3 regions of the Arthrobacter sp. 10T419 genome follow, and region 1 is predicted to be linked to each of the others. Evidence: riboswitches for the same ligand, from Rfam matches in the RefSeq annotation. Region 1 holds a riboswitch; each other region holds the start of a gene.

Region 1 (6,386 bases):
GCGGACCGGCGTCGTCGTTGCCGTTTTCCGTCCAGGGCACGGGAGAAGTCCGCGGCGGCCACCTCGTCATCGACGCCAGCGCCTCGTCGCAGTTCGTTTCCGCCCTGCTGCTCGCGGGAGCCCGCTTTACCGAGGGACTCCACCTCGAACACGTGGGAAAGCCCGTACCGAGCCTGGACCACATCAACATGACGGTCGCCGTGCTGCGCGGCGTGGGCGTGGCGGTCGATGACTCGGTGCCGAACCACTGGGTTATTTCCCCCGGCCCGATCCGCGCCTTCGACCAGCGGATCGAACAGGACCTCTCCAATGCCGGGCCGTTTCTCGCCGCGGCCCTCGCCACCCGCGGAACCGTGCGGATCCCCAACTGGCCGGCCGGGACCACCCAGGTCGGCGATCTCTGGCGCGGCATCTTGGCCACCATGGGCGCCACCGTGACGCTGGAGCACGGCACCCTGACCGTGAGCGGCGGCCCGGAGATCAAGGGCGGCGACTTTGACGAAACCAGCGAACTCGCCCCGACCGTGGCGGCCCTCTGTGCCCTGGCCACCGGCCCCTCCCGGCTGAGCGGCATCGCCCACCTCCGGGGCCACGAAACCGACCGGCTTGCCGCCCTCGTCGCGGAAATCAACCGCCTTGGCGGGGACGCCGAAGAGACCGCCGACGGACTCATCATTAGGCCGGCGAAGCTGCACGGCGGCGTCGTGCACAGCTACGCGGACCACCGCATGGCCACCGCGGGCGCAATCCTCGGTCTCGCCGTCCCGGACGTGGAGGTCGAGGACATCGCCACCACGGCCAAGACCATGCCCGGCTTCCCGCAGTTGTGGGGGGCCATGCTCAGCCAGGCAAGCACCGCAGACAAGGACGCCGCCGGTGGCACGCAGCACTGACTCCTGGGACGAATCCGACGTCCGGATCCGCCCCAACAAAAAGGGCTCCCGCCCCCGCACCAAGGACCGGCCCAGCTACGACGACGCCGTCACCGGCCGGATCGTCACCGTGGACCGCGGACGCTACACCGCCGTCGTCGGCGAGGGCACCGCCGACGAACGCAAGATCATCGCGGCGCGGGCCAGGGAGCTGCGCCGCAACCCGGTAGTTGCCGGGGACTTCGTCTCGCTCGTCGGGGACGTCAGCGGCGAACCCGACACCCTGGCCCGGCTGGTCAAGATCCAGGACCGCAGGACGCTGTTGCGCCGCAGCGCGGACGACACGGACCCGATCGAACGCGCCGTCGTCGCCAACGCCGACCAGCTCGTCGTTGTCGTGGCCGCAGCCAACCCGGAACCCCGCACCGGCTTCATCGACCGCGCGCTGGTGGCCGCCTACGACGCCGGCATCGAACCGCTGCTGCTCGTCACCAAGGCCGACGTCAAGGACCCCGCCGAGCTGCTGGCCAACTACCAGCACCTGGATTTCCCGGTGATCATCTCCAAGACCGCGGATTCGGCCGCCTCCGGCATCGACGCCCGCTCCGATGACGGCCTGTCCGCCCGGCTGGATAAGGCCGCCGTGTCGCAGCTGCGGGACTACCTCGACGGGAAGGTCACCGTCATGCTGGGCCACTCCGGCGTCGGCAAATCCACCATGGTGAACGCACTCACCGGCGCCGAACGGGCCACCGGCGGCGTCAACGCGGTCACCGGCCGCGGCCGCCACACCTCCTCCTCCGCGCTGGCGCTGAAGGTTAGTGATGCGCCTGCGGGCAGCTGGATCATCGACACCCCGGGCATCCGCTCCTTCGGCCTGGCCCATGTGGACCCGGACCGGATCCTGCGTTCCTTCCCGGACCTGGCTCCTGGCACCGATGACTGCGAGCGGGGCTGCAAGCACGACGCCACCGCCGTCAATTGCGGCGTGGACGCCTGGGTGCAGGGCGGCCACGCGGGCCCGTCCGGCCCTGCCCGGCTCGCCTCGCTGCGCCGGCTGCTGGGCACCGATCCGCGGCTGGAAGCGCAGGACACCAAGGAACTCGGCAGCGTCTCATAGCCGAGTCTACTTGGCGGCAGCGACGTGGCCTCCCTGCCCGCGGCGCGTTTTGACGGTAGTTTGGAAGCATGAGCCAACCAGCTTCGAGCTACAACGATGACCTGCGCCTTGCCCATGTACTGGCAGATTCCGTAGATTCCCAGACCATGAGCCGCTTCAAGGCGCTCGACCTTCGGATCGAGACGAAGCCGGACCTGACCCCCGTCACCGACGCGGACAAGTCCGCCGAGGAAGCCATCCGCGGGCAGCTGTCCCGCTCCCGCCCGCGCGACGCCGTCCTGGGCGAGGAGTTCGGCAGCTCCGGCCACGGTTCGCGCCGCTGGATCATCGACCCGATCGACGGCACCAAGAATTTCGTCCGCGGCGTCCCGGTCTGGGCCACCCTGATCGCCCTCGTCGACGAAGGCGAACCCGTGGTGGGCGTCGTCAGCGCCCCCGCACTGGGCAAGCGCTGGTGGGCCGCCAAGGGCGCCGGCGCCTACATGGGCCGCTCACTGGCCGCCGCGACCCGGCTGCGGGTCTCCAACGTCTCCCGGCTCGCCGATGCGTCACTGTCCTATTCGAGCCTCGGCGGCTGGAAGCAGCGCGGCAACCTCGACGAGTTCCTCGGACTCACCGAGGAGGTCTGGCGTACCCGCGCCTACGGCGATTTCTGGTCCTACTGCCTCGTGGCCGAAGGCGCCGTCGACATCGCCTGCGAGCCCGAACTCAACCTCTACGACATGGCGGCGCTGGTCCCGATCGTGACGGAGGCCGGCGGCCGCTTCACCTCGCTCGAGGGAGAGGACGGCCCCTTCGGCGGCAACGCGCTGGCGACCAACTCGATCCTGCACTCCGAAGTCCTCAAGCGCCTCAACCCGGGCCTCGACGACCTGCTCTAGCCGGCCACGCCCGAGGCAGCCCGTAACACTACGCTTCATATTCCGCCCTCCCTTTTCCGTGCGACCGGCCATGTCCTAGGCTCGAAGCAGGTCACGAGTGCCAGCGCAAAACCCCGGTTTGCTGGCCGGCAACCCTCCATTCGCGGCGGGGTGCCCCGGGTGACGACCTGGCCGGTCCGGAGCGGACCCGGCAAGCGCGGATCCCCTGTGTGCGGGGTCCTTTTCGAGCGAGGTCCCATGACGACTGCCACCATCCCCACCCACACCACCAGCGCCGGCGGCCCGGAGTTCACCGACGCACGCTTCGACGCCGCCCGCCGGCCACTGTCCGCGGTTTCCGGCGCCGAAATCCTGGCCCCCCTGATCCAGGGCGGCCAGGTCCGGTACGCCAACCTGGACTACGGAGCCTCCGCCCCGGCGCTGTCCGTGGTGTCCGCCTACCTGAACGAGATCCTGCCGTACTACGCCAGCGTGCACCGCGGCGCCGGCTACGCCTCCCAACTGAGTACCTCGGTGTACGAAAACGCCCGGAACATCGTCCGCGGGTTCGTCGGCGGCCGTCCGGATGACTCCGTGATCTTCACCCGGAACACCACCGACGCACTGAACCTGCTGGCCGGCTGCCTGCCCGTCGACGACGGCCGACACACCGGCGAGGTGCTTTACCTCGACATCGAGCACCACGCCAACCTGCTGCCCTGGCAAAACGTCCCGCACCGCAGCGTCGTCGCGGCGCCCACCCTCGCCGGCACCGTGGAGCGGCTCCGGGCGGAACTCGCCCTCGGCGGAGTAAGCCTGCTCGCCGTGACCGGCGCGTCCAACGTCACCGGCGAAATCCTGCCGATCCGTGAGCTGGCCGCGCTGGCGCACGAATTCGGCGCCCGGATCGCCGTCGATGCGGCCCAGTTGGCCCCGCACCGCCGCATCAACATCGCCGCGGACGACGTCGACTACCTCGCCTTCTCCGGCCACAAGCTCTACGCCCCGTTCGGCGCCGGCGTGCTGGTGGGCCGGCCGGACTGGCTGGACGCCGGCACCCCGCACCTGGCCGGCGGCGGCGCAGTACGGGACGCACGGCTCGACGCCGTCAGCTGGACCACCGGGCCGGCCCGCCACGAGGGCGGCTCCCCCAATGTCCTGGGCGCGGCCGCGCTGGCCCGCGCCAGCCAGGTCATCGAGGCGCTGGACGAGCAGCAGTGGCACGCCCACGAGGACGCCATCCGTTCCTTCCTGGTCGAGGGGCTGGAGCGGATCGACGGCGTAACGGTCCACCACATCTTCGAGGACACCGGCCGGGAAGGCGGCCCCGGGACGATCGGCGTGGTCAACTTCTCGGTCGCCGGTTACGACGCAGGCCTGGTCGCCGCATACCTGTCCGCGGAGCACGGCATAGGCCTGCGCGACGGCCGGTTCTGCGCCCACCCGCTGCTAAAACGGCTCGGCCTGCCCGCCGGTTCGCTCCGGGCCAGCTTCGGCCTCGGCTCACGGCTCAACGACGCGCAGCGGCTGCTCGCCGGGCTCCAGGAGCTGCGGCGGAACGGCCTGGGCTGGGACTACGTCGTGGACGCCGGACGCTGGGTGCCGGCCAACGACACGCGCAGCTATCCGCACTGGGCGCCGAACACGCCTGGCACCGCTGGCGCAGCCCCCTGCTCCGTCGACTGACCGGCAGCGCAGCCCGGGCCGCGTGCGGTAAATTCGACAGGTACGCACCAGAGCTGCCGAAGGAGATCGCACGTGGCACGCGGCGGCCCCAAACTGCACCACCCCGGACTGCAGGGTGGCCCAAAACTGCAGCACCAGCGGCGGCGGGAGCTCGGGCAGAGCTTCCAGGACGGCGGCGAGCACTACGACCGCGTCCGGCCCGGCTATCCGGCGGATTCTGCCGATTGGCTGATCCCGGCCGGGGCCCACGACGCCGCCGACCTGGGCGCCGGGACCGGTAAGTTCACGGCGCTCCTGGTCCAACGGGGGCTCAGGACCGTGGCCGTCGATCCGTCCCCGGACATGCTCGACCAGCTGCGCCGCGCCCTCCCGGGAGTCGCCGCCGTCGAGGGTACCGCCGAACACACCGGGCTGGCTTCGGGGGCCTTCGACCTGGTCACGGTGGCCCAGGCCTGGCACTGGTGCGATCCCCTGCTGGCCAGTACCGAGGCGGCCCGGATCCTGCGGCCGCACGGCGTTCTCGGCCTGATCTGGAACCAGCTCGACACCTCGGTCCCCTGGGTGCACAGGCTGTCCCGGATCATGCATGCGGGGGACGTCCACAAGCCCCACTTCACGCCGCCGCTGGGACCGGAATTCATCGGGCTGGAGAGTCATCTCACCCGCTGGGAGGATCCAGTAACCACGCAGGACGTCATGGAACTGACCAAATCCCGCAGCTACTACCTGCGGGCAGGCGAGAGCACCCGGGCCAAGGTGCTCGCTAACCTCGACTGGTACCTGCACGAGCACCTCGGACACACTGCCGGGCAGCTCCTGCCGCTTCCCTACCTGACGCAAAGCTGGCGGGCCGTCAAAGCCTGAGGTTCCCGCATTGCACTGACCACGTCGCGCCGCCTATTATTTCGGTGTGCCTAACTTATATTTGTAGGCACTCAGGAACTTCTTGGGAGCCCCCAGTGCTGGACGTAGCCGGACACGAACCCCTGCCCGCGGGGAAACCGCCTGCCCGCAGGATCAGGGGTAGCCGCCGGGCCTTGCTAGGCCTGCTCGGCCCGGCGTTCGTGGCTGCCATCGCCTATGTGGACCCCGGCAACGTCGCCGCCAACCTGACGGCCGGGGCACAGTACGGTTATCTGCTCGTCTGGGTCCTCGTCGCCGCCAACGTCATGGCGGTGCTGGTCCAGTACCAGTCCGCCAAGCTCGGCATCGTCACCGGCAAGAGCCTCCCGGAGATCCTCGGCGAGCGGCTCCGGCCGGCCTGGCGCCGCGCCTTCTGGGTCCAGGCCGAGATTGTGGCCGCAGCCACCGACCTCGCCGAGGTGGTGGGCGGCGCGGTCGCCTTGTACCTGCTCTTCGGCCTTCCGCTCCCCCTCGGCGCCGTCATTGTGGGCGGCATTTCGATGGCCCTGCTCGCCGTGCAGAGCCGCAACCAGCAGCGCCCCTTCGAGTTCGTCATCATGTTCCTGCTGGGCATCATCACCGTCGGGTTCCTGGCCGGACTGTTCATCAGCCCGCCGGATCCGGGCGGGGTCGTGGCCGGGCTTGTGCCTGGCTTCCAGGGCCCGGACACGGTGCTGCTGGCCGCGAGCATGCTCGGTGCCACGGTGATGCCGCACGCCATCTACGTCCACTCGGCGCTCTCCCGGGACCGGCACCGCCCGGATCCGCATCTGCATGTCCCGCCGCACGCCATTGCCCGGCTGATCAAAGCCACGCGCTGGGACGTCGTCGCAGCGCTGGCCGTCGCCGGGATCGTCAACATCGGAATGCTGCTGCTGGCCGCGTCCACGCTGGGCGGTGAAGACGGCACCGACACGATCGAGGGTGCCCACGCCGCCATCACCG
Region 2 (6,386 bases), on a different contig from region 1:
GACGACGACGATCACGGCGGAGAGCCAGAACGCCACGCGCCAGCCCCAGCCAAGGAAGTCCGCGGAAGACAGCACGGAGGACAGGATGAACAGCACGGCAGTGGCGAGCAGGTTGCCCAGCGGGACGGCGGACTGCGGCCAGCTGGCCCAGAAGCCGCGGGACTTGCTGGGGCTGTGCTCGGCGACGAGGAGGACGGCGCCGCCCCATTCACCGCCGACGGCGAAGCCCTGGGCGAAGCGCAGGAAGACCAGCAGGGCCGGGGCCCAGTAGCCGATCTGCGCGAAGCCCGGGAGGCAGCCCATCAGGAAGGTCGATACGCCGACCAGGATGATGCTCAGCTGCAGCAGCTTCTTGCGGCCGAACTTGTCGCCGAAGTGGCCAAAGACGATGCCGCCGATCGGGCGGGCCACGAAGCCAACCGCATAGGTCAGGAACGCGGCGAGGATGCCGTCCAGTTCCGTTCCGGAATTGGGGAAAAACATCTTGCCAAAAACCAGGGTGGCGGCGGAGGCGTAGAGGAAGAACTCGTACCACTCCACTACCGTGCCGGCCATGGAGGCCGTTACTACCTTCTTCAGGCCGGACGTCTTGACGTCGGGCTCCTCTGCGCGCCTTGCGGCGGCGTTTTCCGTGCTCATGCGAACTCCTTCGGTGTCGTCGTCGACACCCTGTGGACCATTAGGTTGACTACGTGTGTGTGAGTTGGAACACACGGCGTCATTCTCCACGAGTATGGACTTCGATCGAGGCAAGCTCAACGACTAATCGCGCAGAGTGCGTCTGCAAAAATGCACACACGGCGGTGCCGGCTAGGCGAAGAAGTTGCCCCGGAGCTGCTCGCTGAGCTGGCCGATTTCGGTCAGGAAGCCGTCGTGGCCGATCGGGGCCTCGATGACGTGCACGGGGACCTCCCCCGGCAGGGCGTCGGCGAGCTCTCGGGATTGGGCGGGAAAGTACAGCCGGTCCGAGTCCACGGCCGCCACGAAGAACTCCGCGGTGGCCAGGGAGACGGCCTGCTCCAGGCTTCCCCGGCCGCGGCTCACGTCGTGGCTCATGAGCGCCTCGGTGATGGCGATGTAGCTGTTGGCGTCGAAGCGTCGCACCAGCTTGTTGCCCTGGTGGTCCAGGTAGCTCTCCACCTGGTAGCGCCCACGGCCGGCCAGCGACCCGGCCTCCAGCGGGGCCTCGGCCGCCTGGGCGTTGCGTCCGAAGCGCCCGTCCAGCTCGGCTGCGGAACGGTAGGTGATGTGCGCGATCCGGCGCGCGAGGGCCAGTCCGGCGTGCGGTTCCGGGCCGCCGTAGTAGTCGCCGCCGTTGAAGTTGGGGTCCTGGCGGATTGCCAGGGTCTGGGCCTGGGCGAAGGCGATCTGTTCGGCGGTGCTGCTGGCGCCGACCGAAATCACGGCGCAGCGCTGCACCCGCGCCGGGTAGGTCACCGCCCACTCCAGCGCGCGCGCTCCCCCGAGCGAGCCGCCGAGCACGGCATACCAGCTGCTGATCCCCAGCGCGTCGGCGAGCCGGGCTTCCGCCGCGGTGCTGTCCCGGAGGGTGACCAGCGGGAAGCGCGAGCCCCAGGGCCGGCCGTCCGGGGCCGGCGTGGAGGGCCCGGTGGAGCCGTAGCAGCCGCCGAGGATGTTGATGGAGACCACGAAGTACTTGTCCGTGTCCACCGGGGCGCCGGGGCCTGCCAGTTCCTCCCACCAGCCCGGTTCCTCGCCGGCGCCGCGGGTCACGTGGGTGTCGCCGGTCAGGGCGTGCTCGATCAGCACCGCATTGGAGGCATCGGCGTTCAGCGTCCCCCAGGTCTCGTAGGCGAGGGTGACCTCAGGCAGGGTGGCACCGGATTCAAGGGCCAGGGAACCGATCGGGAGGTACTGCACCGTCCCGTCGGAACCAGCGCCGTCGGAACCAGCGCCGTCGGGAACAGTGGAGGGTTTGCTTTCGGGTACACCCGTGCGGGTGACGGCAATCGTCATGTGAGGACCTAACTTCGCGCTTGCCCGCCGTCAGCTGACCGGCAGGCCAGGTCTTCACCCGGGGCACCCCGCCGCAAATGGAGGGTTGCCGGCCAGCAAGCCGGGGCTGTCACTGGCACTCATGACCTGCGTCGATTCTACGAAACACGGCCGCGCAAGCGCGAAGATTGTGACGGCTGTGTGACAGCCGGACCCGTCAACACCGCAGTTTCCCCACCTTTGACAGACGCGCCCGGCGGGTCGCCCCGAAGTGTCGGCGATTCCCGGGGCCATCCCCGCAAAGGTGGGGAAAGTCGGCGTGCTGCGTGACCTCAGGCGTTCTTGGCCGCCCGGAAGCCGGCATCGAGGTCCGCGATGATGTCGTCGATGTGCTCGAGGCCCACCGAGAGCCGGACCAGGCCGGGATTGACGCCGGCGACCGCCTGCTGCTCCGGCGAGAGCTGGCTGTGCGTGGTCGACGCCGGGTGGATGACCAGCGAGCGCACGTCACCGATGTTCGCCACATGGGAGTGCAGTTCGAGGGCGTCGACGAAGCGTTTGCCGGCCTCCGCTCCCCCTGCGAGGTTGAACGCGACGACGGCGCCGGTCCCCTTCGGGCCGTACTTCCGGCCGCGCTCGTACCAGGGGCTGGACGGCAGCCCGGCGTAGGCGACGGATTCGACGTCGTCCCTGGCTTCCAGCCATTCGGCCACCCGCAGGGCGTTGGCGACGTGCCGTTCCACCCGCAGGCTCAGCGTCTCGATCCCCTGGGCGATGAGGAAGGCGTTGAACGGCGAGACGGCCGAACCGAGGTCGCGCAGCAGCTGGACCCGGGCCTTGAGGATGAAGGACAGGTTCGCTCCCAGCGCCCCGTCCGCCCCGAGGTCGCGGGCATAGACCAGGCCGTTGTACGTGGGATCCGGGGTGTTGAAGCCGGGGAAGCGCTCCGGGTCCTTGCCGAAGTCAAAGTTGCCGGAGTCGACGATCACGCCGGCAATCGCGGCACCGTGTCCGCCGAGATACTTGGTGGCCGAATGCACCACGATGTCGGCGCCCCACTCGATCGGGCGGATCAGGTAGGGGGTGGAGAGGGTGTTGTCCACGATCAGCGGCACCCCGGCCCGGTGGGCGACGTCCGCGACGCCTTCGATGTCCAGCACGTCCTGGCGGGGGTTGGAGACCACCTCGCCGAAGAACAGCTTGGTGTTCGGCTGCACGGCATCGCGCCACTGCTCAAGGTTGTCCGGGTCCTCCACGAACGTCACGGAGATACCGAACTTCTTCAGCGTGTGGGCCAGCAGGTTGTAGGTCCCGCCATAGAGGCTGGGGCTGGCGACGACGTGGTCTCCTGCCTCGGCGATGTTGAGGATCGCGAAGGTTTCGGCGGCCTGGCCGGAACTGAGCAGGAGCGCCCCAAGGCCGCCCTCCAGGCTCGCGACCCGCTGTTCCACCGCGTCCTGGGTGGGGTTGCCGATCCGGGTGTAGATGGGGGCGAGCTCGGCGAGCGCGAACCGGTTGGCGGCGCTCTCTGCACTGGGGAAGACGAACGACGTCGTCTGGTAGATCGGCAGCGACCGCGCGCCGGTGGCGGAGTCCGGCTCCTGGCCGGCGTGGATCTGGCGGGTTTCAAAGGACCAGGCGTTGGACATCGGAGAGCTCCCTAATGACTGGGCACAGGCCGCCCCTGGCCTCTGGGGCCGGAACGGCTCTGGCGCCGCGCTTGCCTGCCGGCGGACGCCGGCGGGCCAGGTCTTCACCCGGGGCACCCCACCGCGCAAGGAGGGTTGCCGGCCAGCAAGCCGGGGCTCGATGCTGGCGCTCATGACCTGGCTTCAGTCTACGAACGCGCCATTACGCCTGGATAGCTTTGTGACGAAAATGAAGAACGGCCCCACCGCCGCCCGGCGCACGCCCGGGAGCCGGAAAGTGCCGTGGTTCTGGCCGGGCAAATCCGCGCGGTGAGCTCCGGAAAATGACATCCCATCACGGTAAGGGCATCCTAAGCTGAGAGCTCCATCACAAAGTGCCAAGATGAGGGCATGCGCATGGATCACGTCTCTTACGCCTGTGAACAAGATGGCCTGGCTGCCACCACCGAACGTATTGCGACCGCCCTCGGGGTCGAAGCCGTCAAGGGCGGAATACACCCCCGGTTCGGGACCCGCAACATGATTATCCCGCTTGCCGGGCACAAGTACCTCGAGGTCGTGGAGGTCCTGGACCACCCGGCCTCCGACAAGGCGCCGTTCGGGCAGGCAGTCCGCGCCCGCTCGGCCGCCGGCGGTGGCTGGATGGGCTGGTGCGTCGAGGTTGACGACCTGGCACCGTTCGAGGAGCGGCTGGGCCGCTCCGCCGTCAACGGCAACCGCAAGTTCCCCGACGGCCGCGAACTGGTCTGGAAGCAGATCGGCATCCTGGGCCTGATCGCGGATCCGCAGGTCCCCTACATGCTCAAGTGGGAAGGCGACCCCGCCCTGCACCCGTCCAACGCCTATGAGAGCAACGTGAAGATGTCTGCCCTCACGATCGCGGGCTCGGCCGAGCGGGTCACCGAGTGGCTGGGTGAACCGGTCGAGAAGCCGCTGGAGGACGTGGACGTGAACTGGCTGGCCCCGCACGGGACGCCGGGAATCCTGTCCGTCACCTTCGAAACCGATTCCGGAGCCGTCACGATCTGACGCTTCCTGCCCGAAAAACTTCGGCCGCCAGCAGCGGGTGCCAATGATGCCACCCACCGCTGGCGGCCGAAACACTTTAACCCGTCGCCGGCGGCGGGCCACTGGGGGCAACGCGGGTTATGCCTGCTCAGCCCAGGCCGATCGCCTTGCCGAAGAGGCTGAATCCGACGAAGGCCACGATGTCCAGCAGCGCATGCGCAATCACCAGCGGCATCACCCGGCGCGTCTTCGTGTAGATCAGCGCGAAGATGACGCCCATGACGGCGTTGCCGATGAACGGCCCGAAGCCCTGGTAGAGGTGGTAGCTGCCGCGCAGCATCGAACTGGCGAAGATCGCCAGCGGCATGCCCCAGCCGAACTTGCCGAGCCGGTCCAGCAGGTAGCCCACCACGATCACCTCCTCCACGATCCCGTGCCGGATCGCGGAGAGGATCAGGACCGGCACCGTCCACCAGTAGGAGTCCAGTGCGCTGGGGATGATCGCCGTCGTGATCCCCAGCGCCCGCCCGGCCGCGTAGAGCCCGAGCGACGGTATGCCGATCAGGGCAGCGAGGCCGAGGCCCTGGAGCAGGTCCTTGCCGGGCCGGGCGAAGTTGAAGCCCAGCTTCCGGAACGCCGAGCTGCCCGTGCCGGCGGCCATGCCGGCGGGCCGGAGTTCGGTCAGGAAATGGATCACCAGCACCACCGGGACCAGGGCGAAGATGATGTCCAGCAACTGGTACGTGAGGTCGAAATACTCCCGGCTGCTTTGCGAGCGGTTCAGCGTCGAGGTGCCCTGCGCCAGCGGCGCCCTGGTCATCTTGTCCAGCAGCTGCACTACCGAGTACACCGCCGACTGCCCCAGGGACAGGCCCAGGACAATCCAGACTTCTAGCCGCAGCCGACGGCGGGAGGGAACCAACATGGTTCTATCTTGCCTGCCGTTGCCGGGAGTTGACTGCAAGTGCCTATGCTTGGGCTGTGAGTGCGCCCGGGAAAATCATCATGATCCGGCATGGCCAGTCCGCCGCCAACGCCGACACCTCGATCTACAACCGGGTGCCCGATTACCGGATCCCGCTGACCCCGCTCGGCGTCGAGCAGGCCACGGCCGCGGGCGAGCAGCTGCGGCGGGAGCTGGACGGGCAAAGGGTGTGCGTCTACGTCTCTCCCTACCTGCGGGCCTACCAGACCCTCGAGGCGCTCCAGCTGGGCTCCCTGATCGAACGCGTGATCGAAGAGCCGCGGCTGCGCGAACAGGACTGGGCGAATTTCCAGATCGCCGGGGACATCGAGGACCAGAAGGAGCTCCGCAACGCCTACGGCCACTTCTTCTACCGGTTCCGGGAAGGCGAATCGGGCTCCGACGTCTACGACCGGATCTCCTCGTTCATGGAGACCCTCTACCGGCACTGGTCCAAGCCGAACTATGCGCCGAACGCCTTGTTCGTGACGCACGGGCTGACCATGCGGCTGTTCTGCATGCGCTGGTTCCACTGGTCGGTGGAGTACTTCGAGTCGCTGAACAACCCGGACAATGCCGAAATCCGGACCCTGCTGCGCACCCGGCAGGGCAAGTACGAGCTGGACAAGCCGTTCAGCCAGTGGGAGGACCGGCGGGTGGACGAGACCGTGCTGGACGCCCCGCCTATGTTCTTCTAAGGGATGTTCTTCCAGACGCTGTCCGGGGCGGGCCTCAGGGCGATGACCTGGTGGAACTTCCCGCTCGCGCCGGTCTGATCCGGTGCTTCCTCCGCCCGGACCAGTTCCACG
Region 3 (6,386 bases), on a different contig from region 1:
GATCGCGCTCAGCGCCAACTCACCCTTTTGGAACGGGACGGAGACCGGCTTCGAAAGCTACCGCACCCAGGCCTGGAACCGCTGGCCGGCGGCGGGGCCCTCCATGATCTTCGGGAGCCTTCCGGTCTACCGGCGGGTGGTCACGAGGCTGCTGGAAAGCGGGGTGCTGTTCGACGAAGGGATGATCTACTTCGATGCCCGGCTGGCCCGCCACCACCCCACTGTGGAGGTCCGGGTCGCGGATGTCTGCCTGCGGGCGGAGGACGCGGCGCTGATCGCGGTGCTGGTGCGCGCCCTCGTGGAGTCCGCCAGCCGGGAGTGGCGCGACGGCGTGGATCCGGCCCCGGTGCCGACGGTCCTGCTAAAAATGGCCGCGTGGCAGGCCAGCAACTGCGGGCTGCGCGGCGAGCTGCTGGACTTCGGCAGCTTCCGTCCCGCTCCCGCCGGCGAGGTGGCGCACGCCCTGGTCGACTTCGTGGCCCCCGTCCTGGCGGAGCAAGGGGAGCTGGACCTGGTGCGCCGCGGCGTGGACCGCGTCCTGGCGCACGGCACGGGCTCGCAGTTGCAGCGCCAGGCGCTCTGCGCTCCGGGGCTGGACACCCCCTCCGACGACGCCGGCCTGGCCGCCGTCGTCGCCCATGCCGTGCGGGTCACGATGCACGGTGCGGACGCCGAGGGAATGTCAGAACCGGCCCCCGTGCTTTCGCGGGTGCGCCGGGGCTAGACCTGCTTGAGCGCCTGCCCGAGGTCGCGGATCAGGTCCTCGACGTCTTCCAGCCCCACCGAGAGCCGCACGACGCCGTCGCTCAGCCCGATAGCCGCGCGCCCCTCCGGGCCCATGGCGCGGTGCGTGGTGGTGGCCGGATGCGTGATCAGGGACTTTGAATCACCGAGGTTGTTGGAAATATCGATGATCCGCAACGCGTCCAGCAGCGCGAACGCGGCTTCCTTGGCGGAGCGGCCGGGCGAGGGCGAAAGCTCCAGCGTCAACACCGTGCCGCCGGCTTTCATCTGCCTGGCGGCCAGCTCGTACTGCGGGTGGGACGGCAGCAGCGGGTACTTAACCCAGCTGACCGCGGGCTGGGCCTCCAGCCATTCGGCCAGCCGAAGCGCCGAGGCGGACGAGTGGTTCACCCGCAGGGCCATCGTCTCCAGTCCCTTGCTCAGCACCCAGGCGTTGAAGGCGGACAATGCCGGGCCGGTGTGGCGCATGAGCTGCTTGACCGGGCCCTCGATGAATTCCCGGGTGCCCAGGATCGCGCCGCCGAGCACCCGGCCCTGGCCATCGATGTGCTTGGTGCCGGAGTACACGACCACGTCCGCGCCCAGCTCCCCGCACCGCTGCAGCAGGGGAGTGGCGAAGACGTTGTCCACCACCACGGTCGCACCGGCGGCGTGCGCCAGTTCGCTCACGGCGGCGATGTCCACAATTTCCTGCATGGGGTTCGAGGGAGATTCGAAGAACACGGCCGTCGTCGGCACGGCCAGCGCCGACCGCCACTGCTCGAGGTCCGGGCCGTCCACGAAGACTGTCTCCACGCCCCAGCGCGGCAGGATCTCATTGAGGATGACGAAGCAGGATCCGAAGAGCGAGCGGGCGGCGACCACGCGGTCGCCGGCCCCTAGCAATGCCCCGAGAGCGGTGAACACCGCAGACATGCCCGACGCCGTCGCAAAGCACGCCTCGGTTCCCTCCAACAGCCGGAGGCGTTCCTGGAAGGTGGCCACCGAGGGGTTGCCGTAGCGGGAATAGACAAACCGTTCGTCCTCGCCGGTGAAGGCGCGCTCAGCCGCGGCGGCGGATTCGTAGACGAAGCCCGAGTTCAGGAAGATCGGTTCGGTGGTTTCCTGGAACCCGGTGCGGTCGAGTCCGCCGCGGACGGCCTGGGTGTCCGGGCTCCAGCCCTGGGCATCGGGATTGAAGCTCACTTAGTGCTTTCCAGGTTGGTCGGCAGGCCGTGGTTCTTCCAGCCGTTCACGGTCCGGGCGCCGGTCGGGCCCGGTTCGCCTTCGAAGCCCTCGAGGACGTTGTAGGCGGTGAAGCCGGCCGCCGTGGCGGCGTTCGCGGCGGCGACCGAGCGGGCGCCGGAACGGCACAGGAAGATGAGCTCGGCCGCCGTGGCGCCAGGCGCGTGCTGCCGCAGTTGCCGCTGGAGTTGCCGCTGCAGTTGCTCCAGGAAGTGCGGGTTGGGGGCTCCGCCGGCCAGGGTCCACTGGACGAACAGCGGATCCTGCCGGTCTTCGGTGCCGGCCCCGGTGACCGGGACGCCGATCTGCGACCATTCCGCCTCGGTGCGGACGTCCACCAGGATGGCGCCCGCCCCGACCTTGGCCCAGGCTTCCTGCGGGCTCAGGTCTCCGGCGTAACTCATGCGTGGCCCTCGCCGGTGAACTCGGCGCCGTCGAGCTCATCCACCGCGTTGGCGACGGCGGCGTCGGCGCTCGCGATCGCGGCCGGCAGCACGACGGCCTGGGCCACGATCACGGTGCTGCCGTTGAAGGTGGCGGAGGGGCTGCCGTGCAGGACGTAGCACTCGGCCAGGGCGGCCGAAACGCGCTCGCAGAAGCTGCGGTCATCGGGCCCGGTGAACAGCCGGTACGCCAGTCTTTCCTCGGCGGGTCCGGGTGCGGCGGGGGATTGGGCTGGGGCTGTGGCGGGCACAGCGGGTGCGGATGCGTCGGGCACGACGGATCTCCTTACTTTCACGCTTGCAGCTCGAATGGTCGATATGCCGAGTATTCACCTGAGGCACCCCGCCGCGAAAGGGAGGGTTGCCGACCGGCCAGTCAGGGCTTGGCGCCGGGTCTCATTACTCCCCAAAAACGTAGCACTTACGACGCCGGCGGCACCGGCGGCGTCGTCATGTTAAGTCACGCGGACGCTGGCATGGCACCTTTCCGGGGGCGGAGCAGCATCACCCGGGACCGGCCGGATCCTACTCGATCGTGGCGAACAGTTCGTTGAGCTCGGCCGTGAGCTGCCGCCGCAGTTCGGGGGTGCCGATCTCCTTGCCGTCGATGTGGTTCACCGGGGCGAGGAGCCGGATGCTTGAGATGAGCCAGACGGCGTCGGCGTCGTACAGATCGGCAGGTACCAGCGGGCCGTAGCCGAGCTCCCACCCGGCGGCCTTGGCCGCGGTGAACAGGGCGCCCTGCGAGGTGCCCGGGAGGATTCCGCTGTCCAGCTGCGGGGTGATCAGCCGGCGCACGGTGCGGACGCCGCCCGCGCCGTCGTCGCTGGTCTCCAGGTGCGCCAGCAGCACGGTCGACGTCGGGCCCTCCAGGACCCGGCCGTCGGCGGAGGTGAAGATGACGTCGTCCGCGCCCTGGTGGTGGGCGTACCGGAGCGCCGCCATGTTGACCGCGTAGGACAGGGTCTTGGCGCCCAGCAGCAGCCACGGGGCGCGTTCGCCCACCTCGCTGTCGTAGCCGCGGTCCAGCAGGATGACGTCGATGCCGGTCTCGCGCTGCCGGCGGCCGGCTTCCGGCGGCGGCGAGGCCTGCACCCAGCACGTCGGCGTGGCCGCGCCCTCCACGCCGCGGCTGGCGAGCAGCTTCACCACGACCTCGTCCGCTCCGCCGGCCCCGTCGCCGGCGGCTCCGACCGCCGTGGCGGCCCGGCCGCGGTATTCGCTGACCGCGGTCTCGATCGCGCGCCGCCAGGCGTCCTCCGCCGGGATGTCCAACTCCAGCGCGCGCGCCGAGCCGGCCAGCCGGGTCAGGTGGGCCTGCAGCTTGCGCGGGCGTCCCCCCACCACCAGCAGCGACTCGAAAACGCCGTCGCCGCGGGTGGCACCCTGGTCGGTGGCCATCAGCTGCGGCTTGGACGAGTCGGCGACGCGGCCCTTCTCAAACGCGGGATCGAGGAACACCAGCACTGTCGCGCGGGCCGGAACAGAGGCGGGGGTAGTCATGCCTTCAGCTTAGTGCGGCCCGGGTCGGGATAAGCTGTGCGGGTTGCCCGTTCCGGAACTGTTCCGCGGGTCTGGAGCTTGAGGGGTTTGCCTGTGCTGTGGCCATTTTCGCTGGCGGGGTCACTTCCGTCCTGGGTGATCCTGATCCTGACCGTCATCGACCTCGGTATCCGGGTCGTTGCCCTCGGCATCATCCCGGGCAACCGCCGCCCCACCACGGCCATGGCTTGGCTCCTGATCATCTTTTTCGTTCCGGCCGTGGGCGTGGTCCTCTTCCTGCTCTTCGGCAACTTCCGGCTCTCCCGCAAGCGCCGGGCGCAGCAGGACGCGGTGAACACCCGGGTGCGGGCCGGCACGTCGGAACTGGCCATGGTGGAAAGCAAGTACGAGGGCCCGGAATGGGTGTCCTCCGCAGCGGAGCTGAACAAGACGCTCGGTTCCCTGCCCATGGTGGACGGCAACCACGTGGAGCTCCTGCCCGGCTACCCGGATTCGATCAAGGCGATGGCGGCGGCCGTGCGCGAAGCCGAGTCCTTTATCAACGCCGAGTTCTACATCCTCAGCTCGGACCACATCACGGATGACCTGCTGACGGCGATGGAAGAGGCCGCCGAGCGCGGCGTCGAAGTCCGCCTCCTGTTCGACCACTTGGGCACCCTGCGGATCAAGGGGTACAGCAAGCTCATCGCCCGGCTCAAGGCCAGCAAGATCCGCTGGCGGCCCATGCTGCCGCTGCGGCCCGTGCACGGCCAGTGGCGCCGCCCGGACCTGCGCAACCACCGCAAGATCATGGTGATCGACGGCGAGGTCGCCTTCACCGGGTCGCAGAACCTGATCGAACCGTCCTACAACAACCCGCGGCACCGCAAGATCGGCCGGGAATGGGTCGAGCTGATGGCCTGCCTGCGCGGGCCGATCGTCACCACCCTCAACGTGGTCTTCGCCACCGACTGGCTCAGTGAGACCGACGAATCCCTGGAGCACCAGCTCGCCCACCGGCCCGAACTGCACGCCGGCAACATCACCGCCCAGGTGGTGCCCAGCGGTCCCGGCTTCATCACCGAAAACAACCTGCGCCTGTTCAACACGCTGATCTACTCGGCGCAGCGCACGATCTCCATTTGCAGCCCGTACTTCGTCCCGGACGACTCGCTGCTCTACGCGGTGACGACGGCGGCGCAGCGCGGCGTCGACGTCGAACTCTTCGTCTCGGAAAAGGGCGACCAGTTCCTGGTCCACCACGCCCAGCAGTCCTACTACGAGGCGCTGCTGGAGGCCGGGGTGCGGATTTACCTCTACAAGGCCCCGTTCGTGCTGCACGCCAAGCACTTCACGATCGACAACGAGGTTGCCGTGCTGGGTTCGAGCAACATGGACATGCGCTCCTTCTCGCTGAACCTCGAGGTCTCGGTGATGCTCCTGGGCGAGGACATCGTGCAGCGGATCAGCGCCGTCGAGGACACGTACCGCGGCATATCGCGGGAGTTGACGCTCGAGGACTGGATGAAGCGGCCCATGGGGGTCAAATACGTGGACAACGTCGCCCGGCTCACGTCGACCCTGCAGTAGCCAGGCCGGCTCACGCGTGGACTAGCCCGCCGGGAACTCCGCGCCGAGCGCCGAGAGCACGCCGAAGGCCTTGGTCCGGATCTCCTCGTACTCCTCCTGGGGTGAGGAATCCGCGGTGATAGCGCCGCCGACGCCGAGGCTGAGTGTGGTTCCCCGGTCCGCGCCCGCAGCCACCACCAGGGTCCGGATCGCCACCGCGAGGTCGGTGGCCCCGCTGAGCGAGAAGTAGCCGATCGCCCCGGAATAGACGCCCCGCGGTGCCGCCTCAAGCCGGTCCAGGATGGCCATGGTGCTGACCTTGGGGGCACCGGTCATGGAGCCGGCCGGGAAGCAGGCCGCCACGGCCTCGGCCCGCGGCATGCCCGGCCGGAGACGCGCATCGATGGTGCTGACCATCTGGTGGACGGTGGCGTAGCTTTCGATCGCGCACAGCCTGCTGACCGATACGGAACCGGGCACCGCGAAGTGGCTCAGGTCGTTGCGGAGCAGGTCCACGATCATGATGTTCTCGGCCCGGTCCTTGGGTGAAGTTTCCAGCTCGCGGCGCAGCAACTCGTCGCGGGCGGCGTCGGAAGCCCGGCGCCGGGTGCCCTTGATCGGCTCGGCGCGCATCGCGCCGTCGGCGGCGATCCGCAGGAAGCGCTCCGGGGAGGTGCTGGCGACGGTGAGGCCGGCCAGGCGCAGGTAGCTCGCGAACGGTGCCGGGTTGCGACGGCGCAGCGCCAGGTATGCCTGCCACGGATCGAGCTCCCCGGCGGCCGCGGTGGCCGTCAGCGCCGTCGTCAGGCAGACCTCGTAGCTGTTGCCCTCGGTAATTTCGTGCTGTGCCGCGGCGATCTTGGCCTTGTACGCGGCTTCGGTGTCCCGGGCGCTGAACTCCGCGGCCGGGGTGTTCCCGGCGGC

What was found. A riboswitch is a leader RNA that binds a small molecule or an ion and turns the genes downstream of it on or off. The one in region 1 is predicted to bind S-adenosylmethionine.
Region 2: it holds a riboswitch for S-adenosylmethionine, as region 1 does, so the genes downstream of both, metX (homoserine O-acetyltransferase MetX) here and AC1DBD_RS10930 (aminotransferase class V-fold PLP-dependent enzyme) in region 1, are expected to answer to the same signal.
Region 3: it holds a riboswitch for S-adenosylmethionine, as region 1 does, so the genes downstream of both, AC1DBD_RS00220 (DUF1737 domain-containing protein) here and AC1DBD_RS10930 (aminotransferase class V-fold PLP-dependent enzyme) in region 1, are expected to answer to the same signal.

The regions. Positions count from the first base shown of each region.
Region 1 covers NZ_JBFTHF010000005.1:183,881-190,266, reverse strand. The annotation lists gene aroA (3-phosphoshikimate 1-carboxyvinyltransferase) at 1-893, shown strand, start outside; gene rsgA (ribosome small subunit-dependent GTPase A) at 877-1,992, shown strand; gene hisN (histidinol-phosphatase) at 2,061-2,873, shown strand; SAM riboswitch class IV at 2,963-3,076, shown strand; gene AC1DBD_RS10930 (aminotransferase class V-fold PLP-dependent enzyme) at 3,111-4,538, shown strand; gene AC1DBD_RS10925 (class I SAM-dependent methyltransferase) at 4,611-5,402, shown strand; gene AC1DBD_RS10920 (Nramp family divalent metal transporter) at 5,498-6,386, shown strand, end outside.
Region 2 covers NZ_JBFTHF010000008.1:191,073-197,458, forward strand. The annotation lists gene AC1DBD_RS14230 (MFS transporter) at 1-639, opposite strand, end outside; gene metX (homoserine O-acetyltransferase MetX) at 811-1,977, opposite strand; SAM riboswitch class IV at 1,989-2,104, opposite strand; gene AC1DBD_RS14240 (bifunctional o-acetylhomoserine/o-acetylserine sulfhydrylase) at 2,289-3,605, opposite strand; SAM riboswitch class IV at 3,668-3,783, opposite strand; gene AC1DBD_RS14245 (VOC family protein) at 3,996-4,634, shown strand; gene AC1DBD_RS14250 (CPBP family intramembrane glutamic endopeptidase) at 4,762-5,538, opposite strand; gene AC1DBD_RS14255 (histidine phosphatase family protein) at 5,619-6,275, shown strand; gene AC1DBD_RS14260 (phenylacetate--CoA ligase family protein) at 6,272-6,386, opposite strand, start outside.
Region 3 covers NZ_JBFTHF010000001.1:46,770-53,155, forward strand. The annotation lists gene AC1DBD_RS00205 (glutamate--cysteine ligase 2) at 1-724, shown strand, start outside; gene AC1DBD_RS00210 (O-succinylhomoserine sulfhydrylase) at 721-1,929, opposite strand; gene AC1DBD_RS00215 (rhodanese-like domain-containing protein) at 1,926-2,372, opposite strand; gene AC1DBD_RS00220 (DUF1737 domain-containing protein) at 2,369-2,686, opposite strand; SAM riboswitch class IV at 2,701-2,815, opposite strand; gene AC1DBD_RS00225 (aminodeoxychorismate lyase) at 2,937-3,914, opposite strand; gene cls (cardiolipin synthase) at 4,008-5,483, shown strand; gene pabB (aminodeoxychorismate synthase component I) at 5,505-6,386, opposite strand, start outside.